DNA from 2 places in the Aeromonas jandaei genome. Region 1 is predicted to be linked to the other one. Evidence: riboswitches for the same ligand, from Rfam matches in the RefSeq annotation. Region 1 holds a riboswitch; the other holds the start of a gene.
What was found. A riboswitch is a leader RNA that binds a small molecule or an ion and turns the genes downstream of it on or off. The one in region 1 is predicted to bind cyclic di-GMP.
Positions count from the first base shown of each region.

Region 1 (15,529 bases):
CTTGAAACCAACCGTGTTGACGTTGGCCAGGTTGTTGGAAATGCTGGCCATCTTGGCATCTTGGGCCGACAGACCCGTTTTGCTTACCCAAAGTGCTGCATGCATCTTTGTCTCTCCACCTGATTCATTCGGATGCCGAAGCACCTCTCAGCGGGACGATGCACCAAACTGCTCGTCCCGTTCATGATTAACCCTGACCGGAAATCAGCCGGGCCCCTTGTCTGGCCTGCTCGTCCGCGGTCTTCATCAGCTTGACCTGCAGCTCGAAGTTGCGGGTCAGCGACATGCTGCTGATCAGCTCATCGACCGCATTCACGTTCGCCCCCTCCAGAAAACCGGAAGCCAGTACGACCTGCTCGCTGGTCTCGGCATCACCCCCCTGTCGCAAGCGGAAGAGGCCGTCCTGCCCCTTGACCAGCTCGGCGGGATCCGGGTTGACCAGCTTGAGGCGTCCCACGTCGAGACGGGCACCGCCACCGGGCGGCGTGATGCTGAGCGAACCATCCTTGCCAAAACTGAGATCCCGATAGGCAGGAAGTACCATTTCCCCACCATCGCCCAGCACGGGGCGACCGTTGAGGGTCAACAGCCCGTCTGCATCGCTCTCCAGATTGCCGGCCCGGGTGTAGGCCTCTTTGCCATCTGCAGTCTGCACCGTGATAAAGCCTTCACCGCGAATAGCCACGTCCAGCTTGCGCCCGGTCTGCATCAGCGCGCCCGGTTTGAAGTCGGTGCCGGCCATCTCTTCGCGAGCCATGACCCGGCTGGGGTAACCATCACCGCTCAGGGCATAGGCCGACACCCGCTCGAAGTCAGCACGAAAGCCGGCGGTGTTGACGTTGGCCAGGTTATTGGCCCGGATTTGCTGGGCCATCAGGGTATGTTGCGCCCCTGACATGGCGGTATAGATAAGCTTTTCCACGGGTCAGCCCTTAGAAGGAGTTGAAGAGAACCTGGGTCATCTTGTCAGCTGAGCTGATGGTCTTGGCGTTGGCCTGATAGTTGCGCTGGGAGGTCATCAGGCTGACCAGCTCACCGGTCAGGTCGACGTTGGAGCTCTCGTAGGCCCCAGCAGTCAGCTGACCCATGGTGCCGGTTCCCGGCGCACCCAGCACCGGTTGACCCGAGCTGAAGGACTGCTGCCAGGTGGTGTTGTTGGTCTGCAGCAGACCGTTGGGATTGGCGAAGTTCGCCATCACCACCTGACCCTGCTTCAGGCTCTGGCCGTTGGTAAAGGTGGCGAAGACGCCGCCATCGGCATCCACCCGTACACCGGTCAAATCGCCCGCGGTATAGCCGTTGGACTGGTTGCGAGTGGCATTGAAATCGGAGGCGTACTGACTGACTCGGCTCATATCCAGTTGCAGGGCGATTGGAGAGGCGCCCGCGGGTGCCAGCGCCAAATTGGCAGGAATGGTCGAAGCCCCCGTATCCAGCTTGCCATCTGCGGTGAATTGCATCTTGGCCCCGCCAGCAGGGGTGATATCAGTGCCATTGAATGTGTAATGCACGGCCCACTCATTGGGTGCCGTTTTGACAAAATACTGGGTGACGGTGTGCTCAACCCCGAGCGAGTCATAGACCTTGCTGGATTGGGAATAGCTGAAGCTGTCTGACTTGGCTGGATCGAAGGGGTGAAGAGCCGGATCGATCACGCTGGCATCCGCCTTCAGGTTGGCGACGAACTCCAGCTTGTCGGATGCCTTGGCAGGCAGGCTCCCAGCTTTGACCTGAATGTCACCGATCACCCCGGATTGCAGCTCACCGGCATCATTGGTGGTATAGCCCTGCAGACGGGTGCCGTTGGCGGTCGTCAGGTAGTTGTTCGGGTCACGCTGGAACATGCCGGCTCTGGTGTAGGAGGTCTGGCCGTTGCTATCCTTGAGCACGAAGAAACCGCTGCCGGAGATGGCCAGATCCAGACCACGGCCGGTACGCATCACGTCACCATTGCGGTCAAAGTTCTGGGATACGTTGTTCATCTCGACCCCGCCCGCCTGACCGCCACCATAGATGGCAGCAAACTCGGCACGGCTCGACTTGAAGCCTGCGGTACTGGCGTTAGCCACGTTGTTGCTGATAACGCTCAATTCCTGGTTTACGGCGCGCAGGCCGCTCAATCCGATACTGAAAGACACAATTTCGCTCCTGTTTGATTACGCCGATTTGCCGAACTGAATGGCACTGAAGAGGGGGACGTCACCCACGCCAGCGACCTGCAACATGATCTCGCCCGTGCCGGGCAGGGTGACGCGATCCACCTTGCTGGCGACATAGTTTTTGGACGTGGTGGCAACCCCGTTGAGGGATGCCTTGACCTCGAAGCTGTACTCCCCGGCGGGCAGCTCCGGCAGTTCATAATCCAGCCCGCCAGCCTTGCTTTCACCCCAACTCTTGGTCGCCACCAGGGTGCCATGCTCGTCATAAACCTTGAGCTCGACCTGATCGGCGGCGCCCGCCAGTTCGACCTGACCGCGAATGGCTTTGTCATCGCTCTTGGTCAGGGTCTTGCTCGGTACCATCACCTCTTTGTCGATAAGGTCGGTACTCTGCAGGACCTGCTGGGTATCCATCATGTTGATGGACTTCTGCTGCAGCAGCTTCAGGCTCTCGACCCCTTCCACCATGCTGAACTGGGCCAGCTGGGTGACATATTGGGCGCCATCCAGCGGGTTGGTGGGATCCTGGTTCTGGATCTGGGCCACCATCATCTGCAGAAATTCGTTGCGCAGTTGCATGCCGCTCTGGGCACTCTGGCCAGTGGCAGAGCCCGCCGCCGCATTGTTGGGGGCGATATCCGGGGTAGCAGAGCGCTGGCTGGCACCACGGGCGGTATCAAGGGTACTTACCTGAGGCAGACTCACGGCTTAGACCCCCTGACCAAGACGCAGCAGACCCTGCTGCATGCTGTTGATGCGATTGATCACCTCGACCGAGGTCTCAAAACCGCGGGAGGCACTCATCATGTCGGCCATCTCCTCCACCGCATTGACGTTGGAGTAGTAAACAAAACCGTCTTTATCGGCGATCGGGTTGGTCGGTTCGAGACGCTTCTCGACCTGACGATCGGACTGCACTATGCCGGCGATCTGAGCCTGTGCAGACCCCAGCGCCTCTGCATCCTGCACGCGCTGATAGAGAGTGGAGAAAACCGGCTTGATGGCGCGAAACGCGGCATCTTCACTGCCGGCTGCACTGTCCACGTTCGCCAGATTGGAGGCGACGGTATCGAGTCGCACGGTTTGCGCCCGCATGGCACTGCCGGCGATGTCATAGATTCGGTTGAACGACATGATTAACGCCCCTCGATCGCTTTGGCGATCCCGGTGATTTTCATATTCAGGAAGGTCAGGCTGGTCTGGAAATCCGTGGCATTGTTGGCAAACTTGCTCTGCTCGACGCTGAGCTCAGCGGTATTGCCATCCATGGATGCCTGATAGGGGATGCGATAGAGCGGATGCTGCATATCGTCAGCCATGGTGCCCTGACTGATGGCAGCGCTCTCCTCGCCTGCCGCAACTTGCTGTGCGACACGGCCAAGAATCGTCTTATAATCGACGTCCCGGGCCAGATAGCCGGGGGTATCCACATTGGCCAGATTCCCGGCCAGAATACGCGCCCGGTCAGCCCGGATATCAAGGGCATAAGGGTGTACGCCAAGAGCGCTGTCAAATGAGATACTCATGCTTCATCCTTTTATGAATCAGTCAGACCGGTGCACTCGTTATCAAGACTCATGCCAATCATGAAGATCCCTTATTTGCGCCGGATGCAGCGCTGCCCCTGGCTGACCACATTGATAAAAGGGGAAGTACCGTTTCCCGTATGGAAGCGCTCAGGCCTCTTCTGGCTGCTGATGCTGGCAAGCCCGCTGCACGCTGAACCCGGTGAACTGTCGCAACAGGTCGGTGCCCGCCTCAAGGAGGATGCAAGTCAGACCCTGCATGCCTACCTGCAACAACAGGGCTGGGCAATCCCGGAGGTGGACTATCAGGTGTGGATCTCTCCGGCGGTGGAACACCTTCCTCCCTGCCAGCAAGAGATCCGCTTGCAGGCAGGGGGCCAATATCGCCAGCCGTGGGGTCGTCGCCCCTACCTGGTCGAGTGTGCCAACCCCTCCTGGCAGCTGAGAGCCCGGGTCGAGGTCACGCTCATGCTGCCAGTCTGGATGACGGCCAGGGAGATCCGGAAAGGCCAGACCATTCAGGCAGCAGACCTCGTCGAGGAGTCGCTGGATGTCAGCAGACTGCAGCGAGGCTTCATTCCCGTCTCCGAGTCGCTGACAGGCAGCAAGGCCAATCGCAATCTCAGGATGGGGCAGTTGATTGGCGAACTGGACCTGCAGAAGGCCTGGGCGGTGAAGGAGGGTGAAGGGGTGTTGATCCGGGCCGGTCAGGGTGGATTCTCGGCCACAACCCGCGGCACAGCGTTGGCAAGCGGCGCCATCGGCGATGGCATCAAGGTACGCAACAGCAGCTCAGGCAAAGAGATCCAGGCCTGGGTCATCGCAAAAGGGGAAGTCGAAACCCGTTTTTGAACCCGTATAAGGGTTTTTATTCAAGTTAGGCCGACCTTGGGTCGCTTTGCAGAGATAGACCACCAGGAATTGACGTTATGAAAATCACACGCACCGACCCGCTCTACGTTCAGACCCAGTTGCAACGCAAGCAGGATGGCGCGCCAGCCCAAGTCGAGGCGCGCGCTACCAAGGCTGACGCCCAGATCAGCAGCACGGCACAGGTTGTCAATCAGGCGAGAGCCCAGCTTGCCACCACATCCGACGTGGATATGGAAAAAGTGAACCGGATCCGTCAGGCCATCAGCGAAGGAAAACTGGAACTCGATATGGATGCACTGGGTCAGGCCATTCTGGATATGCACCGCCGATGAGCATGGAGCCGAAGCAGCGGATCAAGGAGCTGATCCTGGGCATCCAGCAAGATTGCAGCCGCTACGCCGAGCTGCGGAGCCTGTTGCTGCGCCAGCACGGCTTGCTGGCAGCTCACGATGTCGATGGGCTGGCAACCCACAACCAGCAGCAGACAAGGCTGATGGCCGATGTGCAAAAACAGGCTCAGCAACGTTGCCACCATCTGCTCGCTCTGGGACTGAAACCGGATGAAAAGGGGATGGCGACCCTGATTGCCAAACTGCCTGCCACCATGCAGCCAAAAGTCGCTAGCCAGTGGCAACAACTCGAACTGCTGTTGCAGCAGTGTCTGCGCCAGAACGATCTCAACGGCCGTCTGCTGGCTGGGCAGATAGAGACCATCAACACGCTGCTGGGTCAGGAGCATGCTTACGGCCAGCTGGAGCGTTTTCCCGACTAGTTCCCCTCTTTGAGCTGACGGTGGCGCAAGCCGGAAAGCTCGTCGAGCTGGCGCTGATCCCGCAGCTCCCGCTGCTGGCTGATGGCTCGTTCACGCTTGTCCAGCAGGTGCTCCAGTCCCTTGACCCGACCAAACTGCCTGACCACCTCCCCTTCATGGCGCTCCAGATCCAGCTTGGCCAGTGCCGATTGCTGCACCTGATGGGCCAGCAGATGACGCAACTGGCGATCCATCTGCTGCTTGTTCTGCCACAGCAAGGGATGGAAAGTGGCCGAACCGGGACTCAGCGAGCCGATCACCTCCTGCAACCGCAAGGCTCTCTGCTCTTCCCTTATCGCCTCTTCCCGCAAGCGCTGACGCTCCTTGCCGAGCGCCTCCAGCGCCTCCTGCTGCAAGCCGAGATAGGATTTCAACATGGCGACCTCCTATTACCTGCCCAGAACCTGCTTGAGCCCAGCCACGACCTGAGCCAGCGGGGTCTCTTCATGGATCCCCTGCTGCAGGAAGGCGGCAATGGCCGGGTAACGTTGTACCGCTTCGTCCATCTGGGGATCTGCCCCCGGTTGATAGCCACCGAGCGGCAGCAATTCACGCACCTGCTGATAGCGCCCCCACAACTGACGCAAGGTGACCGCCAGCTGCTGCCAGTCAGTCGGCACCACTTGCGGCATCACCCGGCTCACCGAAGCGCCGATGTCGATGGCCGGGTAGTGTCCCTCTTCCGCCAGACGACGGGTCAGCACTATGTGACCATCCAGAATGGCACGGGCCGAGTCGACTACCGGGTCCTGCTGATCATCCCCTTCCGCCAACACGGTGTAAAAGGCACTCAGGCTGCCATCAGGGTGGGTACCGTTGCCGGCCCGCTCCACCAGCTGGGTCAGCATGCTGAACACCGATGGCGGGTAGCCGCGCGTCGCCGGCGGCTCACCGATAGCCAGTGCGATTTCGCGCTGGGCCTGGGCGTAGCGGGTGAGGGAGTCCATCAATAGCAGTACATCCTGGCCCCGCTCACGAAAATATTCGGCAAGACGATGGCAAAGCTGGGCGGCACGCAACCGCATCAGAGGAGATTGATCCGCAGGAGCGGCCACCACCACCGAGCGGGCCAGACCTTCCGCACCGAGACTGTGCTCGATGAACTCGCGGACTTCACGACCCCGTTCACCAATCAGCCCCACGATGACGATCTGTGCCGTAGTGTTGCGGGTCATCATGCCGAGCAGCATGCTCTTGCCCACGCCGGAACCGGCAAACAGGCCCAGTCGCTGCCCCTTGCCAACCGTCAGCAAGCCATTGATGGCACGGATACCCACATCAAGAGGTTCACGGATCGGCGTGCGCAACAGCGGATTGGGCGGAGAAGAGAAGAGTGCAACGCGCTCCCCCTCGTCACGAAGAGGACGGCCATCCAGCGGCTGCAACAGCCCATCGACAACCCGGCCCAGCAGATGCTCGCCGACCCTGATTGTCTCTTCGCCATCGATTGGCAACACCCGGGCTCCGGCGTAAAGCCCTCCCATGGGCTGCAGCGGCATCAGATAGGAGATCTCCCGGTTGAAACCCACCACCTCTGCCAACAGAGAGTCGCCGGATGCCGTATCGACCCGGCAGCGCTGCCCCATCACCAGCTGGCAGCCGATTACCTCAAGGGTCAGCCCCGTTACGCGAACCAGTCGGCCATAGCGGCGAAAACCGGGCACCTCGTCAAAGCAGTCGAGCGCCGAGGTGAGCGCCTGTTGCAGAGCTTCATGCATGCTGCGGCAGTTCCAGCGTGCTGTTCAGCTGCTCGATGCAGGAGGCAAGGCGCTCGCCGGTATTGACCTCGATCACCGCCGCCCGTGTTTCGATGCGGGCATCGCCAATGGCCAGATTGGGGTCTACCTGCAACGGCCACCCTTCGCAACGGGTGACTCCCTGTTCGGCCAGACGCTGGCGATCCCCCTCATTGAGATAGATGACCAGCTCTTCCGAAGCGGCAGGCAGAGTCGCCAGCGCCTGCTCCACCTGACTGAGTACCTGCTGGGGATTGAGGGTAAATTCGGCCTGGATAACCCGCTTGGCCACCTGGGCCACCAGCTGGGCAATCAGCGCTTTCTGCTCCTGCATCTTTACCCGGGTCAGGGATTCCCACTGCTCCTGCAGCTTGGCAAAGGGCACCATGGCCTGATCGAAAGAGGCGCGCCCCTCCGCCAACCCCTGAGCGAAGCCGCGGGTTTGTCCCTGCTGCAGCCCCTTGGCCTCCCCTTCCACCAGACCGCTGGTCAGTCCCTGCTGATATCCGGATTGATACCCTTCGTCGTGACCTTGCTCCAGCCCCTGCTGATAACCAAACTCGAACTGCTCCTGCTGACTCTGGGCCTCTTCCCCGCTCTGTCCCAAGGCCGGAAAGCGGTAGAGCCGGGTCGGGCCTGGCATCAACTTGCGCACATAGTGACTCATCAATGCCCCCTGTTAGCTGACCGTCGGTTCTTCGAACAGCTGGAACTCGATCTCGCCCTGCTCCACCAATTCGCGGACCAGTTGCATGATCTCCTCTCGGGCCTGCTCGACCTTGCGCAGGGAGACGCTGCCCTGATGCTGGATCTGATCTTCCAGTGCCTGAGCCATCCGCTTCGGCATGGCGCCGAGCACCACCTTGCGGAAGCTGGTCTCGGTATTCTTGAGGGCCAGTGCCAGCAGCTCGCTCGGGATCTCCTGCACCAGACGCTGCAGGGTTTCGTCGCTCTGGCGACGCAACGTCATGAAGTCGAACATGTTCTTTTCGATTTCCAGCGCCATGTCACCATCGTGTTCACGCAGCAGCGAGAGCATCTGCTCCTTGTCGCCCTGATAGCGGTTGAGGATATCGGCAACCTGCCGCACGCCATTCACCTTGGCTCCGGACTGGTCAGCGACATAGGCAAGACAACGATCCAGCGTCAGCCTGAGTTCACCCAGAACATGCTCGCTGACACTGCTGAGACTGGCGACCCGCACCAGCAGATCGTCGTGCACCGAGCCGGGCAGCTCATCCAGTACCGCGGAAGCGGTCTGGGGTGGCAGGAACGCCAGCAGCACCGCCTGCATCTGCGGGTGCTCATTGCGGAAGAAACGGGCCAGCACATCGGCAGGTACCCACTGCAACCGCTGGATATCCTGACTCATCACATCACCGTAGAGGCTGTCGAGCAGGCTGCGGGAGAGACGCTGACCAAGGGCCAGGTCGAGAGTCTGTTCCAGATATTCGCGGGAGGCGCTGCCAATCCCGCTCTGTTCACGATACTGGTTGAAGAACTGCTGCAAGGTTCATCGGGCCTCCATCGAACTGACGCCGGAGAGACCCGCCATCTTGGAGATAAGGCGCTGCACTTCATCGCGGGAGAGCTTTTGCATCACCTTGGCAGCGGCCTCAGTTCCCATGCTCAACAGCAGGATGGCCGCTTTCTCCAGGTTGTCGATATCGATATCGACGGCTTTCTGGTTCAGGTTAACGTTGTTCATTGCCACTTACCCATGCTCTCACCACTTCCGCTACCCGAGCGGTATCTTTGTCAACCAGCAACTGCAGATGCTTGAGTTGTACTTCCAGCTCGGAACCCGGCTCCGGCAATGCCTCCAGATCCAGAGAAGAGAAGTGCGGCTCCCGCTCGTTGTCGGAACGGATCAGACCATTGCTCATCGGCGGCGCCGTCAGGGCAACATCATCATCCCGCCGCATGGAGAGACCCACGGTCGGCTCCAGCTCATCATCCAGCTCGTCAGAGAGCGTATCTTCATCCGGCGCCTGCTGGGTGCGAACCAGATGCTTCACCAACGGGCGGATACCGAAGAAGACCAGCGTCAGGCCAAGCAGGCCACCCACCAGATAACGGAGCGAATCCTGCCAGTAAGGGGTCTCCCACCAGCTCGATTCGGGCGGAGCAATCGGCGCAGCGCCGGTGAAGTCGAACACTTGCAGGCTGATCTGATCTCCACGAGCCTCATCAAAGCCCACCGAGCGCTCGACCATCTGCCGGATCTGCGCCAGCTGCTCATCATTCCAGCCTCCTTTCGGGGCGCTCTGATGATTGAGCAGTACGGAGACGTTCATCTTCTCGAGCCGTCCCTGCTGATAGCGGGTGTGTACTATGGTGCGGCTGTTTTCGTACTGCTTGCTGACCTCCTGCCGCTCGGTGCGGGAGTCATTTTTCTGATTTTCCGTGGTGGCTGCCGCGGTCTGATTCTGGGTCGCCGGATCACTTTTGGGTGCCGTTTCGGGAGGACGATTGGACAGAGCGCCGGGGATACCCAGTGCCAGCGCATCGATGGTTTTGTCCGATTTGCTCGACTCCTTGGTCACCACCCCTTGTGGATCCAGCTGCTGCTGGGTCTCCTCCACCGCATTGAAGTTGACGTCTGCGGCGATCTGCACCCGGAAGTTGCCGGTGCCCAGCATGGGATAGAGCATGTCGCTGGCACGCTGACGAATGTACTGCTCCAGCTTGCGCACATACTCCATCTGCTGCACGCTCTGCTTGCCAAAACCGGCCTTGTCGCCGAGTTCGGCACTCAGCAGCTGGCCAGCCTGATCGACAATGGTGACCGCCCCCGGTTTCATGCCGGAGATACTGCCTGCCACCAGGTTGGCAATGGCCTCGACCTGGCCGGGCTCCATGGCCTGACCGGGCTGCAGATCGAGCATCACGGATGCACTTGGTTTCTCCTCGTCACGACCGACAAAGAGAGTGCGCTTGGGAATGGCGAGATGGACGCGGGCACTGCGCACCGCATCCAGCGAAATGATGGTGCGCGCCAGTTCGCCTTCCAGTGCATGGCGATAGCGGGCACCTTCCATAAACTCGCTGGTGCCGAGGCCGGTGACATTGTCCAGCCCCTCTAGACCCGCCGGCATGGCCGCTCTCACCCCTCTGGCCGCCAAGGCCATACGAACATGAGCCAGCTGATTCTCCGGCACCAGGATCTGGCCAGAACTCTTCTCAAGCCGGAACGGCACCTGCTCCTTCTCCAGCATCTCCATGATGTTGGCGGTATCGTAGAGCTCCTGCTTGCCGTACAGGGGGACGTAGTTTTTGCTGGACGTCCACAGAATGACGACGATTGTGCCGGCAACGATGGCAGCCAGCAGAGCAATGGTCAGGATCGATTTATTGTCACGGGAGAGGCTGCGCCAGTTGCGAAGGCCCTCCTGCACGCGTGTTCTGAAGGAATCCGAAGCCCCTTGCGGGGACGTTACCAGTTCAGTCATCACTTACCTCAGAGCGGCATGCGCATAATGTCGTCAAAACCGGTCATCAGCTTGTTGCGCACCTGCATCAGGGCTGAAAAGCTGAGACCCGCTTTCTGACTGGCCACCATGGCCCCGACCAGATCATCGCTCTGGCCGGCATCAACAGCCGTCATCATGGCTGAAGCCATGTTCTGCTGTTCGTTGACTCTGCCGACAACGTCGCGCATGGCGTCGCTGAATGACACATTCGAGAGATCATTGGATTCGATGGAAGGAGCCTGAGTGGCAACTCGTTGCATCTCCTGCATCTGCTGCAGGAGCGTTGCCTGTGATGACATCATTTCAATCTTCACGCCGTTATCCCTTAGTTTTGAAGCTGCTGCTCGATATCAATGCCCTGCTCACGCATCGCCGCCAGCTTGTATCTCAGAGCCCGGGTGGTCATCCCGAGCGCTTCTGCCGTGCGGGTACGATGGCCACGGAAGCGGCGCAAGGTCTCTAGTACAAATTGAAATTCTGCGTGCCGACGTGTCTCGCTCAACCCTTCCGGGGCGGAAAGGACTTCCGCCAATCCATGTTCGGGTTCCGCGACATAGCTGGGCAGCATCAAATCGACCGCTTGAATATGCAATCCGCGAGCCATGATTAATGAACGTTGAATGACGTTATCGAGCTCCCTGACGTTGCCCGGCCACTGATAAGCCAGCAGTTGCTTGCGGGCACTCTCGCTCAGGCGATACCCCTGCTGGGGCGCATAGCGTTCGATGAAATATTCAGCCAGCGGCAATATGTCGTCGGGACGCTCGCGCAGTGCTGGCCAGTTCATCGGCAACACATCGAGGCGATAGAAGAGGTCTTCCCTGAACTGGCCGGCTGCCACCAGGGTGCGCAGATCCTTGTTGCTGGCGGCGATGATCCGCACATCCAGCGCGATGGTCTGATGGCTACCGAGGCGCTCCACCTCACGCTCCTGCAAAACCCGCAACAACTTTGCCTGCAGTGACAGGGGCAACTCGGAGATTTCGTCGAGCATCAGGGTTCCGCCCTGCGCCTGCTCGAACTTGCCGGGCTGCGAACCCGTCGCGCCGGTGAAGGCCCCCTTGTTGTGGCCAAACAGAATGGATTCGAGCATGGACTCGGGAATGGCGGCGCAGTTGATGGCGACAAACGGCTTGTGAGCACGGCTGGACATCTCGTGGATGTAACGCGCCAGACGCTCCTTGCCCGTTCCCGACTCACCCCCGATAAGAATGGTGGCTGCCGTTTTGGCTGCCCGGCGAGCAAGCTGCAACACTTGCAGGCTCATGGTCGAGACGGCGATCAGGTCTGGAATGGCCTGCCGCAGACGCAGTGCCCCCTTCACCACATCCAGCATCTGCTGCCCCCCGAAGGGCTTGATGATGTAGTCAATGGCACCGGCTCGCATCGCTTCTGCCGCAAGATAGGCCTGACGCTCATTAACCAGGATCACGCAATCAATGCCGCTAAAATCATGCACCAATTGAGGACCTACTTCGGTCATGAGATCCATGTCGAGCAGGATTAAATCAACGGAACGGCTGCCGAGAATTAATTTCGACTTGCGAATAGAGTCACAGCGGGAAACAGCATATCCCTGTGCTGCCAATATTCCTTCAATATCGTTCCCATCGGCCATAGATGAGCTGATTAACAATAAATGGGGATCTTTCCCAAGACTGGCCGGTCTTGAGCTTTTTTTGATAGATACATCCGAAAGCATATGAACCCGAACCCGTGATTGTGGATAAAACAATCAACAGAACTGAAATGCCGAAATAAAAGACGCACAGGTACGCTGGCGCTTCTAACGAGCACCTAGATCAAACCAGTGTTATATCAAGGCGGTAACAATGGCCTTGGCAACCCCGCTATCATGAGCATTTCTGCTTTTAGACCGGAGGCTTTGCGTCCTGACTTTTCAGTTCAGTTTGCCTTTTTCATGCGACTGCCCGTATTTGGACAAGACAGCACCAAATTAGTGGTGACTGCTGAGTGACACATGTGAATTGTTATATTTGTTATTTATCTTTGACGACCGAATGCGTCAAAAACAGTCACATCATAACGGCTTACAATTACAATTCAAGTAGATAGGCGGAATATATTCTTCCCATTTGCCTATTAACATGGCAGCCCTGTTTCAGCCTAGCGTGCCAATAACCTCCACTCTCAACTCTTCCGGTATTTCATTATATGAGAGCACTTTGAGACCTTTTGCAAAAGATCGGGCATAACGCGCGATCAAGGGTCTAAGTTGCGGCATCACGACCAGTACCGGGGCATATCCTTGCTGCTGCAGCTGCTCTTTAACCAGCGGCATATTTTGCTGCAACTGTGCCAGCAGTTGCGGATCAACCGGAAAACTGTCCAGCTGGATTTTCCCCTGCTGCTGCGACTGGTTCATGGCCGCCAGCAAGGTCTGCTCAAGACGGTCATCGAGCGTGAAGGTGGCAAGCACATCACGGCTGCCAATCGCCTGTCTCACAATCTGGCGCTTCAAGGCGCAACGAACATCGGAAGCAAGCAGCACGGGATCCTTGGTCAGCTCGCTGGCATCGAGCAAGGTCGTCGCCACCGTGCGTATATCGGTCAGGCTGACCTGTTCCTTTAGCAATTGCCGAAAAACTCGCAACTGCTGCATCTGGGTCAGGGCCAGATTGAGCTCCTCCGCCAGACGGGGCGACTGAGCTGCAAGATGTTGCCCCAGCTTGCCCACCTCATCATGACCGAAGAGGGCATCAAGCTGCTCACGCAGCAGCTTGCTGGCGTGGGTCGCGATCACCGTTGCCGAATCCACCACCGAATAGCCAAGATTCAATGCCTTGGCCTTGTTCTCCGGTGAAATCCAGACTGCGCTCATGCCATATGCAGGATCCTGGGTCAGCTCCCCATCCAGCGAACCATAGGTCTCGCCGCTGCTGATGGCCATCAGACGCTGGCAATCAACATTGCCGGACGCCAGTGCCACACCGGAGAGCTTGATCCGGTACTGATCGGGTTGCAGCTGCAAATTGTCGCGAACCCGGATCTCGGGCAGCAGAAAACCGTACTGCTCCGATAGGGTTTTGCGAATACCGCGCACCCGGGCCAGCAGCTCGGCGCCTTTGTCAGCTTCCGCCAGCGGCACCAACCGATAACCCAGTTCGATGGCGACGGTATCGACCGGCGGCAGATCCTGCCATTCCAGCCCTTGTGGTTCCGGCTGGGCAATCTGGCGAGCCAGCTCCTGCGCGGCATCCAGATCCGGGGTATTGACCGCCCGCTTGCTCACGCTCCAGCCAGTCCAGGCCAGTACGGCGGCAAAGCTGAGGAAGGCCAGCATCGGCATGCCCGGCACCAGCCCCAGTACCAGCATGATGGCAGCGGCAGTGTAGATGACGCGGGGAGAAGCCAGGATCTGGTCACCCACCTGATCCGCCATCTCACCTTCATCGCTGACCCGGGTCACAATGATGGCGGCAGCAGTAGACATCAGCAGCGAGGGGATCTGGGCCACCAGACCGTCACCGATGGTCAGCAGGGCATAGCGCTGGAAGGCTTCGGCAACCGGCAGGGCATGCTGGAAAATACCGATGGCAAGGCCGCCGACCAGGTTGATGATGAGCACCAGCATGCCGGCAATCGCATCACCGCGCACAAACTTGGAGGCACCATCCATCGCCCCGTAGAAGTCAGCTTCACGGGCAATCTCGTCCCGTCTCGCCCGCGCCTGATGCTGATCCATTGTGCCGGCATTGAGGTCGGCATCGATGGCCATCTGCTTGCCCGGCATCGCATCCAGGGTAAAGCGGGCAGACACCTCGGAGATCCGCTCCCCACCCTTGGTGATCACCACAAAGTTGATGATCATCAGGATCACGAAGACCACCAGACCGACGACATAGTTGCCGCCGATCACCACCTCGCCAAACGCCTGAATCACCTTGCCCGCCGCTTCATGGCCCTCATGGCCATGCAGCAGCACCACGCGGGTCGAGGCCACGTTGAGCGACAGCCGCATCAGGGTTGCCACCAGCAACACCGTGGGGAAGACGGAGAAGTCGAGAGGGCGACGCGCCGATACGGAGACCAGCAGCACCAGTACCGCCAACACAATGTTGAAGGTAAAGAGGGCATCCAGCAGCCAGCCCGGCAGCGGCAATATCATCATGGCCAGAATGGCCAGCAGCATCATCGGGATCGCGGTATAGGATTGGGTCAATACACGCCAGTTCACAACTTACCTCTCAGGTTGACGTAATTCGGGCGGCACATGCAAAGGAGCAAGCGGGTTTGGCTTTCGCCCCTTGCCGGCCTGATACGCCCTCAACTGCAATACATGATTCAAGACATAAGCCACCGCGGTATAGAGACCCGCCGGTACTTCCTGATCTATCCGGGTGGAGTAGTAGATGGCACGGGTCAGCTCCGGCAGACTCATCACCATCTTGTCATGCTGTTTGGCCACCTGACGGATCCGCTCAGCCATGCCATCAACCCCCTTGGCAATCACGAACGGGGCATTGGCCCGCTGGGGATCATATTTGATGGCCACCGCATAGTGGGTCGGGTTGACGATGATCACATCCGCCTGCGGTACGCGTTGCTCGATACGGGCACGAGCCAGCATGGCCTGCACCTGACGGATCCGTGCCTTGATTTCCGGGCGACCTTCGCTGTTCTTGTGCTCATCCTTGACCTCCTGCTTGGTCATCCGCAACTGCTTGTTCAGCGACCAGCGCTGATAGGGCACATCCAGCACGGCGATCAACATCTGCACGCCACCAAGCAAGATGAATGCCTGAGAGAGGATCCGCAGCGCCTGCTCCATGGCGGCCTGGGGTGGCATCCGGTTCATCATCAGCAACGTGGGCCACTGATGCTGGAGCAGCAGTGCCAGCGTGGAGCCAATCAGCAGAATTTTCAGTACCGACTTCAGCAGCTCCATCAGGCTGTGGCTCGAGAACATCCGCTTGAGCCCCTTGAGTGG
Region 1 is NZ_CP149571.1:446,373-461,901, forward strand. Features, by position in the region: gene lfgG (lateral flagellar basal-body rod protein LfgG) at 1-105, opposite strand, end outside; gene lfgF (lateral flagellar basal-body rod protein LfgF) at 188-922, opposite strand; gene flgEL (lateral flagellar hook protein FlgEL) at 933-2,138, opposite strand; gene WE862_RS02210 (flagellar hook assembly protein FlgD) at 2,157-2,864, opposite strand; gene flgCL (lateral flagellar basal body rod protein FlgCL) at 2,868-3,293, opposite strand; gene lfgB (lateral flagellar basal body rod protein LfgB) at 3,296-3,685, opposite strand; gene lfgA (lateral flagellar basal body P-ring formation protein LfgA) at 3,746-4,537, shown strand; gene flgM (flagellar biosynthesis anti-sigma factor FlgM) at 4,615-4,890, shown strand; gene lfgN (lateral flagellar protein LfgN) at 4,887-5,330, shown strand; gene lfiJ (lateral flagellar protein LfiJ) at 5,327-5,746, opposite strand; gene lfiI (lateral flagellar FliI-like assembly ATPase LfiI) at 5,759-7,087, opposite strand; gene lfiH (lateral flagellar assembly protein FliH) at 7,080-7,772, opposite strand; partial or broken gene fliGL (lateral flagellar motor switch protein FliGL) at 7,785-8,813, opposite strand; gene fliFL (lateral flagellar M-ring protein FliFL) at 8,800-10,548, opposite strand; gene lfiE (lateral flagellar hook-basal body complex protein LfiE) at 10,566-10,892, opposite strand; gene lafK (lateral flagellar response regulator transcription factor LafK) at 10,904-12,166, opposite strand; cyclic di-GMP riboswitch class I at 12,416-12,503, opposite strand; gene lfhA (lateral flagellar biosynthesis protein LfhA) at 12,701-14,776, opposite strand; gene flhB (flagellar biosynthesis protein FlhB) at 14,780-15,529, opposite strand, start outside.

Region 2 (15,529 bases), 170 kb from region 1:
CAGGCTTCCGACTCCTTGTTGGCTTGCCACCATGGCAGCAGATCCCGGCTCAGCCACGCCTGATAGGCTGCGCTGTCATTGGCGATCAGCTTGTCGAGCTCCGCCTCGAAGTCGCTCAGCGCCTGCTGCCGATCCGGATTGCGCAGTGCCTGCGCCATCGCCAGCCAGCTGGCATTGCGACCGGTATCGTTGAGGAAGCGGTGCACAGTGTACGGACCAGGAGTAGACCATCTCACCTCCCTGGTCGTAATCAAGGTGCAGGATGGATGCCAGAGTCGGCCGCTGGTTGGCGGGGCGGTTGCTCACATTGTCCAGACCTCTGGCAAAGCACTGGCCATGGGCGATGTACTCCGCCACCCCCTCGGCCCACCAGGTGGTGCGATTGAGGGGATAGTGGCCAAAGCTGCCGTACTGGTTGAAGCGGCCGTCGAGATAGTGAACATACTCGTGGCGCAGGTTCCACACCTGGAAGGCGGGGCGTTTCCACTCGGCCTCATAGGCAAAGAAGCGGGCCTGATTGCCGGGGCGAGCCGGATCTCCCTCGATGTAAATGCCGCCATTGTCGGTGGAGACGCCAAAGAGGGCGCCGCCGTACCGACTCCAGTCGGCGGAGGAGTTGAAGATCACCAGCTCCAGTGCCTCGTTGTGATCATCCGCCACCGGTTGTTCGCCGGTTTCCATCAGCTGGTGGAAATGCTGCTCTTCCTCACCCAGCTCGCGGCAGATCCCTTCGGCCTGAGCCTGGGTAAGATCCTGGGCGCGCAGGCGCAGGGTCGGTGAACAGGTGTGCTCGAAGGGCAGGATATCCTCCATGCGGATTGGGGTGCAGAGCCCGGCAAACTCGCCGCTGACACAGGCTTCGCTGGTGCGATCCGTGTAGGTGAGGTAGTAGCTGGAGAGGGTGAGGGAGACCTCTTCCAGCAGGGCTGCGGGCTGATTACCTCCCGGAACCAGCCCGTGCTGGCGCATGATGGCGATGACATCGCGGTCGAGCTGCTGGCGATAGCTGTTTGCCTCGTCCGGTCTGGTGTAGCGCATCATCTGATAGAGACGGCTGTGGGCATCGAGGATGTTGTTGAAGATAAACAGATCCCGTGAACCGTCACGCTGTTTCCAGAGTGCCAGCTCACTCATGCCGAGCATACGCAGGCTCTGGCGGATGGCTGTCTCCTGCGCCAGCATGGTGGCGGTGAAGTCCGCCTGCTGGCCATAGGATGCGCTCTGATCGACCAGATTGAGCAGTTCGAACAGCCCGTCAGCCCAGGGCTTGTGGCCATTGATCTGTGCCGCATGTTGCACTGCATAGCCGAGCGCCTGATTGAGCTGGGCCAGCATGGGGGCAGCGCTTTGCCGGAAGGCTTCCTGTCCCAGCTGTCCTTGGGCGGCCACGCTCCACGCTTCCAGCACGGTTCCGGCCTGATCCTGCGGTTCTGCGCCCAGCAGCAAGGGGTGGTTGAGCAGGTCAATCATGACGCCAGACAGTGCGCGGGCAACCTGATCGCTCTCCTGCTTGATGCCGCCGTGATAGTTGTGGGCGCGCACATAGTAGAGCAGCTTGTCCATCGCCGGATGGGTCGGCTGATTGGCCGCCAGCAGGGCACGCATGCCGCGCACCACCGCCATCAGCTTGGCATCGTCGTGACCATAGTCCGGCTGCCACGCTGGGCTGTTCTGCCCGCTCACATCGGCCACCAGCTTGGCTGCGTCGGCATCGAGCAGATCCGTATCGGGTTGCTCGGGCTCCGAGCAGGGGCGGCCGTTGGCGCGGCGGCACTCCAGTTGTTCCTCCTTGCTATCAAGGATGATGGGGCGGTTGAGTACCCGGCTCTCCTGCCACTCGTCGGTTTCCGGCAGCGGCTGCCACTCGGCCCCGGCGATCGAGTATTGGTAACCACTGTCCTTGAGGGTTACGGCGACGTTGCTGCCAGCCGGGATCACCTGACGGCAGATGCGATAGCGGATGGTATTGGTTCCCTCCTTGCGCTCCTGCGGTTCGTCGCACTCCTGCTGTGGCGTGAGCTGATCGAGCTGCCACTGATAACGGCGCCAGACGTGGATCTCGCTCACCTGAGCGGCTGCCTGAGAGCCGCGGTTCGGTTGCAGGCGGAAGAAGATCTGCTCCAGCCGGCCATCCCGTTCGCTGGGGCTCTCTTCCAGTACATGCAGCTGTTGCCAATCCTGTGGCTGGTAGTGCCACTCCGGCTCGGCGCAGCGCCCCTGTGCGTTGAGTTCACAGCGGTCCAGTTCGCGCTCGCTCTGTCCCAGGATCACCGCAGAGGGGAGTGGCAGGCGATCCTGGCGGGTGGCGGTCGGCGTGCCGGCCAGCTGCTCCCAGCGGCCCTGTTTCATGCCATAGCCGAAGTCATAGCTGCTGGCGGGGATCAGCTTGCCGGCCGGAACCCGATCTTCACAGCGGACGAAGCGGATCTGCCAGCCGGACTCTACCCTGAGCTGGGGCTCGCCACACTGCTGCTCGGCGAGGGCCGCGAGGTCGCTCCCCTGCCAGTCAAAGCGGCGATAGACCCTGAGCTGCTGATAGGGAGCGCTGGTGCTGCGAGCCTTGAGCTCGTAGGTGATCTCGGTGATGCGCGCGGCGAGTTGCCGGCTCGACTCCCCGGTCAGCTGGTACTGTTGCCAGTCGCTGGGGGAGTAGTTGGCCTGTGTTGAGGAGGCAAAAAGTAGAGGTGCTGCCAATAGCAGCCACCCGGAACCTGAACGATTCATTTTTATCCCTTGTTATTGTCTGCGTTGTAACCGACAGGCAATCTATAGGGATTCAAAAGAATATCAATGGTGATTTAAAAAATATAAAAATCAATAAGATGTGCTTTATTTTTCGGGCGGGTGGTATGATGGCGCTTCAGCAGTAGTAAAGGCTCACATGAGACATTTTCATGTATGGAGTGAAATCACGAAAATGGGAGCAACATCACATCCGGTTCTTGAGGCCAAGTCTGTTGACTTAATGAACCTCCGCTCTCTCATCCCGGTGTTGGCCGGTTCTAGAGAGCGGCAGACCCGTTGTTAGCCGCAAATCCAGCGACATACCTCTAATGCCGCGAAGGGCCCTCAGAGATAGCTGACAGTCACAATGGTCATGCTGCCACTATCAGCAACTTTATAGCTGATGGTGTTGCTGAGGAGATGGGTTTGACCACTTTGCCACAGTTTATTCAAAGCCATGCTTTGCTGGTTGGAGCCTGAATAGCAGGTCACGCTGCTGTCAGAAAAATTGCATGGGGTCTCATAGATCGTTCCGCTGAAAGTGATAGTGCCATCGTATGCAGAGGCTGCCATTGGCATCAGCGATGTGCCAACGAGCAACGCAGAACAGATTGACAATGCGGATTTACGAGCTAAGCGGGAGAGGGTGTGTTGAGCTTTCATTTCAATGTCCTTTTCGTCACTGGGTGGTACGAAAAGGGCAACGCAATATGAAGAAGATGCACATAAACAACTACATCAATCTTCTCAGATGGCGGCTCCGCTGTCTTAGGCATGGTAACCCTTAGACCGGTGGCTTTGCGTCCCGACCTTTCGATCGGTTTGCCCTTTACTCTATGTGTAGATGATAACACCCCACTTTGTGAAATCAATCATCCTAAAAAAAGTCTGGGATATCAGTCACACATCGGTTGTATTGAGTGCTATGACCATAGTAAATGACTCCCATTCATCTAAAAAATAGATTCTTCGGTTCATTTTTCGTAACAGGTATTAATATGTTTTATTTTATAAAAGTAACTTGCCATACCCTGAATATCTAAAATGATAGATTACCTGATTACCTGATTACCTGATTACCTGATTACCTGATTACCTGATTACCTGATTACCTGATTACCTGATTACCTGATTACCTGATTACCTGATTACCTGATTACCTGATTACCTGATTACCTGATTACCTGATTACCTGATTACCTGATTACCTGATTACCTGATTACCTGATTACCTGATTACCTGATTACCTGATTACCTGATTACCTGATTACCTGATTACCTGATTACCTGATTACCTGATTACCTGATTACCTGATTACCTGATTACCTCTTTGGTGGTGGTTCGCAAGGTTGGTGATAACTATTACCAAATAACTTGAAGTTATTTTTGTTTTGCTTTTGTTGTGTGCTTGTTAACCTCTTTAAATTCATGGCCTGACAATATTGAGATAGATGTCTCTTATATGAACTTTATTTATTTCATGAGATCTCATTATGTTGTGTGGTCGTGATAACTATTTGTTTTCATTGTGTTTATAAAAAAATTTATACAAATCAAAATGTATTTGATGTGCATCAAACGAGTCGTTAATTTGCTCGTCAAGCAAAAGCGGAATGCGGCTTTCTACACAGAAAACAAGGATGCATGTAGCTGTGCGGTTCAGGGGTAGCGGGAACTAGCCCTGATGCGGTGTGCTGCTTTTGCTTATTTAAATAAACCTGAAAAGGCACAGTTTATTATTGGCATGACCTCTCATCGGCTTAATGAGGGGCGAGCACCAACAGTTGCTGTGCAGTATATCGCCGCATCACTAAATATCGTGACTCCAGCATGATGTGAGTGATGCAGTACAACACACGTTAATGTAGGTATAAACGAATGAAAGCTAATAAGATTCTGGTTGCTATGGGTGTTGGTTCCATGCTGCTGTGCGGCTCCGCTTTTGCTGCTGGCGGCGCTGGTTCAGGTAAAGTCACCTTTAACGGTGAAATCATCAACGCCCCTTGCTCTGTAGCCCCTGAGTCTGTTGACCAGGTAGTTGAAATGGGTCAGATCAGCACTAAAGAGCTGGCCAATGGTGGTGAGTCCAGCTCCAAGCCGTTCAGCATCAAGCTGCTGAACTGTGAAATCTCCGACAAGGATGATGCCGTCAAGGTGACCTTCAGTGGTGCCAAAGACCCGGTAGATTCCACCCTGCTGGTGATCGGTGGTGGTGACGCCGCTGGTGCCGGTATCAAGATGACCGCTCCGGGCGGTGCTCCGATTGTTCTGGGTGCCCCGACTGCCGCCTTCGGCCTGGTCAACGGTGATAACGAGCTGCCCTTCAGCGCCGTGCTGAAAGGTTATGCAAGCCAAGACACCAACCCGCTGAAAGCAGGCGCTTTCACTGCAGTGACCAACTTTACTCTCTCCTACGAGTAATAGAGTGCCTTAACGTGTGACAAGGGTTGTGGTGGTGTGAGCCACCACAACCTCACACATTCTGTCTCCTCACATCGAACCTTGATCATGAAAACTTCAATGATGACGGCCATGGTGCTGCAGCTGGTGATGATGGCGGGATCAGTCCACGCCAATGAACGCACGGATGGATTGGCCGAATCGGGCTGTACGCTTGAGGTGCTGCGCAGCATTCCGCTGCAGGCTCAGCAACCTGGCACGCTGAAAATCAGCGGCTGTCAGGTGGAAGGGGCGACAGAGGCATTACTGCCTTTTATTTCCATGTCCGTGCGCGGTGCCATGAGCGATGAGCTGGGCATTCTCAACAACGGCCAATATCACAAGGTATCCGGCGAGCGTTTTATTGTTTCGGATATCGTCAACAGTGATCTGGAATTCAATTTGGGGCTAACCAGCAGTCAACTGTTTTTTCCGGACAGTACGACGTTGTTGGAACTCAATTATATGTAAGCAAGCCAATTGCTTAGTGTAGATACCTCATTACGTGAGACCGTTATGCAATTCCTAGAGTGAAAATATGAGCGTTTCAACATCAGACTCTGTGAGAAAAAAACATTATTCAAAAATGGCTTTTATGCTATGCGTGCCAGGCCTGATGGCGGTGGCAAATCACGCATGGGCAGAAACGGAGTTTAATATTGATGCGCTCGATCTGGATGAGCGAACCAAGATCGACCTCTCCCAGTTTGCCGACGAAGGCTATATCCTGCCCGGCGACTATTACCTCGAGATCGAGGTCAACAAGAACAAGCTGCCCCTGCAGAAGATCCCTTTCTACGAGACCGATACAGGTAAGGGAAAGGGCGGGGTTGCCTGCCTGCCGCAAGAGGTGATCCCCAAGCTGGCGCTGACCGACGAGGCTGTCGCCAAGATCGATTCCTGGCACGATGGCCAGTGTGCCAACCTGCTGGCACTGGACGGCGTGGTGATCTCCAACGACATCGGTAACGGTTTGCTGCGCATCGCCGTGCCCCAGGCGTGGATGAAGTACAGCGATCCCAACTGGATTCCGCCCGAGCAATGGGATGAAGGGATCACGGGGATGATGCTGGATTACAACATCAATGCCCAGGTCAACGAAGGGGATGGTTACTCCAATCGCAATATCAGCAGCTACGGTACTCTGGGGTTCAACTACGGAGCCTGGCGTCTGCGGGGTGACTATCAGGCCAGCTCTTACTGGGGCGACAATGAGCGGACGTCGACCGAGCTAAACCGCATCTATGCCTATCGTCCGCTGCCGAACATGGCCGCCAAGCTGACGGTAGGTGAGCAGCAGCTCAACTCTCAGCTGATCGATGGCTTCCGCTATACCGGCGTCAACCTAGCCAATGACGAGCGCATGCTGCCGCCTAGCCTGCAGGGTTATGCGCCGGAAGTGAGCGGTATTGCCAAGACTAACGCCAAGGTGACCATCTCCCAGTCCGGCCGGGTCATCTATGAGACCAACGTACCGGCTGGTCCGTTTCGCATCCAGGGGCTGGATAGCTCGGTGCGCGGCCGCCTCGACGTGCGGGTAGAGGAGCAGGATGGCAGCGTCAACTCGTTCCAGGTAGACACCGCGACCGTTCCCTACCTGACTCGCCCCGGCTACGTCCGATACAACCTGGCGGTCGGCGCCCCTTCAGAACAGAGTGATTCGGTTCATGATGTGCACGGTTCGGCCTTTGTGACCGGTGATTTCTCCTGGGGGGTGGCGAACTCCTGGTCGCTGTACGGTGGCAGCCTAATCGCCGGTGAATACAATTCCATGGGATTGGGTATCGGTCGCGACCTCTATGCGTTTGGTGCCATCTCGGCTGACCTGACCCAATCCATCTCCAAGCTGCCTGGCCTGTCGACCAAGATTGGCCAGTCGGTGCGGGTGAACTACGCCAAGCAGTTCGATGAATACAACAGCTCGATCACCTTTGCAGGTTATCGCTTCTCCCAACATGACTTCATGACAATGTCGCAGTTCCTCAATAACAAGGAGCGGTTGGAGAAAAACGAGACCACCTCGAGTGATGACTACAACAACTGGGGTGACAAGGAGCTCTATACCATCACCGCCAACAAGACCTTCTGGGCAGATGATGCAGCCAAGGCGCTGACTGTCTATCTGGACTACACCCACAGAACCTACTGGCAACACGATGCCGAGGATCGCTACGGCCTCACTATCAACAAGAGCGTGAATATTGGCAGCTTCAAGGATGTCTCTGTCTATGTGTCAGCCTACAAGACCAAGACCGAGAACTACGAGGATGACAAGAGCGTAATGCTGACCCTGAGTATGCCGATCGGGGATAGAAAGAGCGCGGGATATAGCGTGCAGTCCTCCAATGGCAAGGTAACCCATATGGCAACCTATCAGGACTACAGTCGGCCCGATGATACCTATCAGCTGGGGGCAGGTGTGCAGAGCAACGGCCACGCCGTGGCGCGGGGTTACTACAACCACAACAGCGACATCGGGGCGGTCAGTCTCAATGCCTATAGCGTGCAGAGCGAATACACCTCGGTCGGTGCCAGCCTGCGCGGCGGTCTGACGGCAACCGAGCACGGGGCGGCCCTGCACCAGGCGACCCGCCGTGGCGGTACCCGTATGATGGTGGATACCGACAAGACCTCCGGCGTCTCCTTCAACAACGGTCGTGCCGTGACCAACCGTTTTGGCGTCGCGGTGATCAGCGATATGACCGACTATCGCAAGAGCGACACCCGGGTCGATGTGGATCAGCTGAGCGACGACATCGATGCGATGAATGCCATTAAGCAAGGAACCCTGACTGAGGGCGCAATTGGGTATAATGCCTTCGAAATTGCGGAAGGGTTCAAGCTGCTTGCCAATATCAGATTGCCCGACGGCTCAGTGCCGCCGTTTGGTGCTACCGTCGTCAAGGATTCCGGCCGGGTACTCTCGGTAGTGGATGAAGATGGCCTGGTCTATCTGACCGGGGTGAAACCGAATGAAGCGTTTGAACTCTCCTGGGGCGGTGCCCGCCAGTGCAAGATAGTGGCACCGCAACAAGTAACCGATCTGTCGATGAAGACTCTCACTTGCAAGTAATGGGATACCGATGAAAAAGCTGCTCTCTTATATCTGTCTGGCCGTGATGGGCATGACCTCGCTCAACGTCAGTGCCGCCATCGTGCTGGATCGTACTCGCGCCGTCTATCCGGGCGGTGCCAAGTCCATCAGTCTCAATATCAAGAACGAGAACCAGAAGCTGCCCTACCTGGCACAGGCCTGGATTGAAGATGCCCAGGGCCAGAAGATCTCTTCTCCCTTCGTGGTGCTGCCGCCGGTACAACGGGTGGATGCCAATCAGAAGTCCATCGTGCGCATCGCCAGTGTGCCGGCCATCGACAGCCTGCCCAAGGATCGCGAGTCTATCTATTACTTCAACCTGCGTGAGATCCCGCCCAAGAGCGAGAAGAGCAATGTGATGCAGATCGCCGTGCAGTCCAAGATCAAGCTGTTCTACCGCCCCGAGGCCATCCTGCCCGAGCGTGGGGCAGTCTGGCAGGATCAGGTGCTGATCACCAAGCAGGGCAAAGCTCTGAAGGTCAACAACCCGACCCCTTACTACATCACCTACGTGGGCCTCGGCCATCCGAAGGGCAAGGAGCGGACCACCATCAAGGGTTTCTCCGCCTTTATGGTTGCCCCCAAGTCAGAGCAGACGGTCACCATCCCGGAAGCACTGGGTAATGAATTTGTGATCAGTTACGTCAATGACTACGGCGGATATATGGATATCAAATACCAGTGCAAAGGTGAGCGTTGTGAAAGCATTAAAGAGAAATAAACTTATGCTATATAAGGTATCTCTCGCTGGATTATTGGCTGCATTATGTCCAGCGCTCGCATATGGCAATGGCTATGTATATCCGGATAGTGGTACCTACGAATATAATATAGATCTAGGCCAATCCGATATTCAAAATAAAAAAGGCTATGTGACCGATCCCCCCATGAAATGGGATTTGGGACAGCAATATAGTGCTCACATTGACTGTTCAAATGGTCGGATAACTGGGCCGACCTACTTCAAGGCCGTCATGAATGAATCTATGTCACCCATTGGTGATGGTTTTATGAAGTTGAATGAATTTCTTGATATGAAGGTAGAAATATGGTTTGAAGGGAATCGGATGTCATATGTTACAGCCCCATTCACAGAAGAAAGCAATAGATTGACATGGACATGTCGTTCTCAATCTGATCGTTTTAGTTATCGTAGCGGTAGTAAAGGAAAAGTCACATTTAGGGTTCGCAAACCAATTATCAATGGTGTGCAGATTGAAGATCGTAAGGTAGTCGAAATGTTTGGTCGCCTAGGTGGAAATGCTGCTAATGGTTACGGGGCTGTGGCTATGTCTCGCATCATAATTAAATCTGCTCTGCTATATGTTCCGGAAAAGTGTGTAATAAATGGTGGGCAGACAATAGAAGTAGAGTTTGGTGATATACCTGGTAGTGGTCTTGATGGCAATAATTTTGAAAAAACATTGCCATTGACCTTTCGCTGTGAAGGGGGAGTATTTGAAGGTGATGCTCTAAAGATTAACTTGGGTATTTCTGGTAAGCCGACATCCTTTAACCAAGAATATTTACGAACCACCAAGGATGGCTATCAAGGCGGGGCAGTAATTCCAGAACTGGGGATCAGATTCAAACAACTGGATGGATCCCCATTGTTATTAAACAAATTTTATCCGGTTTCTATGCAGGGCAATATCGGTGATTGGGGCTTTATCGCTGCGCCAGTAACACCCGCAGGAGCGGATATCCCTGCTGGTGATTTTTATGCGACTGCCACCATCGTTGCAGAGTTCCAGTGAGGAGTTGTCATATGTTGCGGACATTGTGGATAGGTTTGGCGCTTTGCCCGATGCTGGCCGTGACGGCGGCCCCTCGTGCTGGCGATGATCTGGAGTTGCTGGGCAATACCGTTCATCTCCATGGCCGGATCATCGATCAGCCATGCGTGGTTGCCCCGGAATCCGTTGACCAAGAGGTCGACATGGGGGTGGTCGACGTGAAGGAGCTCTATGCCAGCGGGGCTGGGGCTCAGGTGCCCTTTGTCATCCGCCTAACCAACTGCAAGTCCGGGATCTTCCGTATGGCCAAGGTGACCTTTACCGGCTCGCAGGATACCCAGCTCAGCGGCGGGTTGGCATTCACGGCCGGGGTTGCCAAGGGCGCTGGTATCCGCCTATATGATGTGACCCAATCACCTCTGAATTTGGGTACTGCCTCTCGCGGCTATCAGCTGGGAGGTGCGGAAGATAATCAGCTGCAATTCTTTGCCCGGGTTGAAGGGCACCCGGATGCGCTGGCGGCCAAGAACATCCAGCCTGGCGACTATTCTGCCGTCGCCAATTTCATCGTTGCTTATGAATAAACTCAGAAGTCGTTGCGCTGGATGACTTTTGAATTACCATGGCTGGGCCAGGTGATGACGCCGCCCAGATAACTGGAGAGGTAAATTCCGCCTGGCAATTGAATGAACTGGGACTTTTGTTTAGGTGGCGTCAGCGCAGCCACTAGAGTGGCCACCATACCGTTATTGGTCAGTGCCTGCTGGTCAATGAAATTGACAATGGTATTTTTGATCTCGACCGAAATATCTCCGTTATCCCGCTCCAGATCCCCGACGGAATCCATATTGAACAGTATCTTTCCCTGATTGTCGGTCGCTATCATGGTTGCCACAACTATTTCCCTGTTCATGGTTACAATGAATTTACTCTTTCTGGTTATCTCTACCCAGTTGTCCGGTGCCTGACAATTTCTGTGATATCTGATAGTGGTATCTGGATTGTTGTAATAGTTGTGGGAAACATTGTCTCCCTGTTGGGTCATAGTTGTGATGACGCATTGCACTTCTTCAGCCACCGGATGACCACTGCGCAGCAAAAACACATTCTCTGATAATTTTTTGAGATTATTATCTATGGAAAAATAGCTGATAGCTTCTTTGCCAACCAAAATGGAGATCTGCTCATCGGCCTTGCGCGGAATTCGCTTTATCAAGGGGGTTATTGAATCTATTTTGACATTCAGCGCTTTTTCTGTATCGCTGGTCATATAGAGAGAAATCTGGCTGAGATTGATAGTGCGCAGCGTATTCGCCGTCACATAGTTATAAATAAAGATGGCCAGTGAAGTCAGTGAAACTAGCAGCAACACAAACAGCAGAATACGTTTGGGGTTGAAATAGCGGTCATATTTTCGACGAGTATATTGCCGTCTGGCTTGAGGGGGATGGGAAGTCATCGCCGCTTGAGTTTCTTCATTTGACGTTGGTTCTTCCGTTTCACCTGCTGCCTCAATAGGGGCACAAAAGATATATCCCACTCGCGGAATAGTGTCGATAGCATCCATCAAACTGAATGATTCCAGCTTTCTTCTCAATGAGAGGATCTGCCGGTTCAAATTGGTGTCGGTATTGTCCTGATTGGGCCACAAGGCATCCTGCAGCTTGCTTCTGGGAATGACAGTACCTGCCTCATCACACAGCATTTCGAGCAGCTCGGCTTCCTTGTTGCTGAGCTTGATGTCCTTGTCTCCTTTTGAGAGTCGGAATATTGCAGCGGAGAAAAAGATATCCTCTGCAATTTTATAAATTTTGTTACTCATGTGTGACTCGTCTTACTGCTAAGGAGTGCATTTTACCACCATGCTGTCTTTGTTCAAATAATGATAAATTACTAATTTCCTTTGCTATCAAGCAGTTATCTCATTGCTTAAATGCATGGTGGGAGATATGGTACTACAGCTCATTAATTTGGTTCAAAAAATGTGCAAAAAAATGGCCGTTTATGTAATCGTTCTCACTTACTCCTGCCTGTGCGGGAAATTTTGACGCCGTCAGTATTTTCTTTCGAATAATGTGCGTATTTGGATGACACTTGCATGCCGGTTTTTGTCGCATGGCCGATTATTGCGCCTTAAAAAAATTCTGATATTGCTTGCGCTGGGGTTTGAGATTACCGCCGAGATTGGGCCAGGGGAGCCAGCGGTCGGGCACCATAAAGCCGGGCAGGGTGGCACGGATCCAGGTTTCCAGCTCGGGGTAGGGACCGGTTTACCGTGCCAGTCGATAAAGGCGGCGGGGCGCTGTCCCCACTCGTCGCTTGGTACCGGCACCACCAGTGCCTGGGCGACAGCCGGGTGGTCCACCAGCCGCTGCTCGATGGTTTCGGGCTGGATATTTTCGCCCCCCGAGATAAAGAGGTTGTCGAGTCGCCCCTCTACCACCAGTTCGCCGCTCTCGCTGAAGTGGCCCTTGTCGCGGGTATGAAACCAACCGTCAGCATCAAGGGGCAGATCGAGAGTTCCACCGCGGTAGTAACCGGCAAACAGGGTGGCGCCGCGCACGCAGATCTCCTGCTCCCTGATGCACACCTCCCGTCCCGGTAGCGGGCGGCCGACCACACCGGTATTGCCGGGGATGGTGGTGCAGACCTGACTGCCCATCTCGGAGAGGCCATAACTCACCTTGGGTTCGAGCCCCATGGCGCAGAGACGGCTCACCAGCGGCTGCGGGATGGCGGCACCACCGAGCAGCAGCTCGCGCAGGCGAGTGCGGGCGGGGTCAAAGCCCTCTGCCAGCAGGCGCCAGAGCTGGGTCGGCACCAGCGAGAGATGGGTGATGGGTTGCTGTTCAAGCCGCGCCTTGAGCGGCTGACTGCGATCGTCCAGCACCAGAGTGGCGCCCGCCAGAAAGACCCGAAACAGGATGGCGTAACCGCCAACGTGAAACAGCGGCAGCGAGAGCAGCCAGCCGCACCCCTGATCGAGCGGGATCAGGGCGGCTGAACCGCGAGCCGAAGCCAGATGGTTGGCCAGCCGGTGTACCACGGCCTTCGGCGTACCGCTGGAGCCCGAGGTGAGGATCATGTTGTTGAGCTGGGCAGGCTCCAACATAGAGTTGCTTTCGTCTGCTGCCAGCTCATGGGCGAAGTCGAGGCGCAAGGGTTGCCAGCTGCCCGTCGGGATCTCGCCAGCCGACCAGAAGGCAGTGGCATCGAGCAGGGTTGCCAGCTCGGCCTGCCGCGCCGGCGGAAAGGCGGGATTGAGCGGACAGAAGATGATGCCGCTGCGCACGCAGGCCCACGCCAGCAGCACATCCTGCTGCGCGCCGCGCACTACCGCTGCAAGGTGATCGCCGCGCTGGAGCCCAGCTTCTGCCAGCTGCTGGCAGAGGCTGTTGATGTGGCGATCGAGCTGGCGATAGCTGAGCGTGGTCGGGCCATGGATGGCGATATGGTCGGGCGTGAGCCCGGCCCTGCGGCGTACCGGGCAGGCTTCCTTGCTGTAGGCGGGCTCAATCACGGAGAAACAGCTGGGTCAGTTGGCTCACGTCGGGCTTGCCATTGCTATCGAGCAGATCCCCCGCCATCCAGCGACGGGTATCGAGACCGGGTGCCTGCTCCGGCGCCCACTCACCCGCCAGACGGGCGAGCTGATTCAGCCCGAGACCCGACTCGAAGCAGGAGGAGATGATCACCTTGAGCCGCAGTTCGCGGGCACGGTTGACCAGCGCTTCGATGTTGGCGAGCGAGCCGAGCAGGGTGGGTTTGAGCACCAGCGCCTTCAACTGCGGGATGGGTTCCCATGGCTTGCCCTTTGCCAAAAGTTCGTCCAGCGCTACCGGCATGCCGGTGCGGTTGGCAACGAAGGCGATATCGGCGAAGTCGGCGCAAGGGTCTTCCAGATACTCGATGCGGTTCGGGTCGAGATGGCCGCAGAAAGTCCAGGCCTCCTCGCGGGTCCAGCCCTGGTTGGCATCCAGCACCAGCTTGAGGGAGGGCACCCGATCGCACAGCAGGCGGATCAGTGCCAGCTCGTCACGCATCGGATAGCGGGCTACCTTCAGCTTGGCCTTGCTGGGGGTGCTGTGGAGCCACTCTTTCCAATTTTTCAGCAGCTCTTGCGGCGAGCCCTGAATAAGGGGGTAAGGCGCGGGCAGCGGGTTGCTCTGCTCCGGCCATTTGCGGCGTGCGCAGTCGAGGCCAAATTGCACCGACGGCAGCACGGGATTCGGGGTATCTCCGGCGGCCATGGCCGCCAGAGCGGCGAGCGCTTCCTGCTCCGCCTGTTGCAGGCTCTCTTGCGAGAAGCCGGGCAGGGGGGCAATTTCCCCCCAGCCGTCGTTGATGCGCACCAACAGCCCCTCTCGCGCCACCTCCACCTTGCCGTGAAAGGTCAGTGGCTGGGTAAAAGGCAGTTGATAGCGATAGAGGGCTAGTGTCATCAGGGGTTCCGCTTGTATTTGGAGAAGTCGGGACGGCGTTTTTCGTTGAACGCGTTGCGCCCTTCCTGACCCTCTTCGGTCATGTAGAACAGCATGGTGGCATTGCCAGCCAGCTCCTGCAACCCTGCCTGGCCGTCACAATCGGCATTGAGGGCCGCCTTCAGGCAGCGCAGCGCCATCGGGCTGTTTTGCAGCATCTCGCGGCACCAGCGTACGGTTTCGCGCTCCAGATCCGCCAGCGGCACGACGGTGTTGACCAGACCCATGTCGAGGGCTTGCCGGGCATCGTACATGCGGCAGAGGAACCAGATTTCGCGGGCTTTCTTCTGGCCGACGATGCGGGCCATGTAGGAGGCGCCCCAACCGCCGTCGAAGGAGCCCACTTTCGGGCCGGTCTGGCCAAACTGGGCGTTGTCGGCGGCGATGGTCAGGTCACACATCATGTGCAGCACGTGGCCGCCACCGACCGCATAGCCGGCGACCATGGCCACCACCGGTTTCGGGCAAGTGCGGATGTCGCGCTGGAAGTCGAGCACGTTGAGGTGATGAGTCCCCTCGTCATCGCGGTAGCCACCGTAGTCGCCGCGGATCTTCTGGTCGCCGCCGGCACAGAAGGCCTTTTCGCCGAAACCGGTCAGGATGATGGTACCGACCTGATCGTCATAACGGGCATCGGCCAGCGCCTGCAGCATCTCTTTGACGGTGCGGGGACGGAAGGCGTTGCGCACCTGGGGGCGGTTGATAGTGATCTTGGCAATGCCATCGCCGGACTTGTGATAGAGGATGTCCTCGTAACCGGCGGAGCAATCACGCCACTCGACAGGTGCGTAGAGTTCCGCTTCAGTCATTGCTTCAATCATGACTCTTCTCTTCTTGTTGTTGGTTGACCCACTCCGCAAGGAGTCGGGCAAAAGCCTCGGGCTGGTGGGCATGCAGGTTATGGCCGCCATCCAGCTCCAAGTGGTTGATTTTGCGATGCTGACTCGCCATGAGGCAAGCCAGCTGATGGAATTTGTGATCCCGCTTGCCGCTGACATAAGTGACAGGCAACTCGCCTTGCGCCAGCCAGGAAGCGAGATCCGGCTGCTTGCC
Region 2 is NZ_CP149571.1:273,095-288,623, reverse strand. Features, by position in the region: partial or broken gene WE862_RS01440 (collagenase) at 1-2,724, opposite strand, end outside; gene WE862_RS01435 (type 1 fimbrial protein) at 3,070-3,387, opposite strand; cyclic di-GMP riboswitch class I at 3,475-3,561, opposite strand; gene WE862_RS01430 (fimbrial protein) at 4,605-5,147, shown strand; gene WE862_RS01425 (hypothetical protein) at 5,247-5,636, shown strand; gene WE862_RS01420 (fimbria/pilus outer membrane usher protein) at 5,704-8,238, shown strand; gene WE862_RS01415 (fimbrial biogenesis chaperone) at 8,249-8,980, shown strand; gene WE862_RS01410 (fimbrial protein) at 8,985-10,016, shown strand; gene WE862_RS01405 (fimbrial protein) at 10,028-10,579, shown strand; gene WE862_RS01400 (winged helix-turn-helix domain-containing protein) at 10,582-11,817, opposite strand; partial or broken gene WE862_RS01395 (AMP-binding protein) at 12,119-13,515, opposite strand; gene menC (o-succinylbenzoate synthase) at 13,508-14,437, opposite strand; gene menB (1,4-dihydroxy-2-naphthoyl-CoA synthase) at 14,437-15,297, opposite strand; gene menH (2-succinyl-6-hydroxy-2,4-cyclohexadiene-1-carboxylate synthase) at 15,290-15,529, opposite strand, start outside.
Region 2: it holds a riboswitch for cyclic di-GMP, as region 1 does, so the genes downstream of both, WE862_RS01435 (type 1 fimbrial protein) here and lafK (lateral flagellar response regulator transcription factor LafK) in region 1, are expected to answer to the same signal.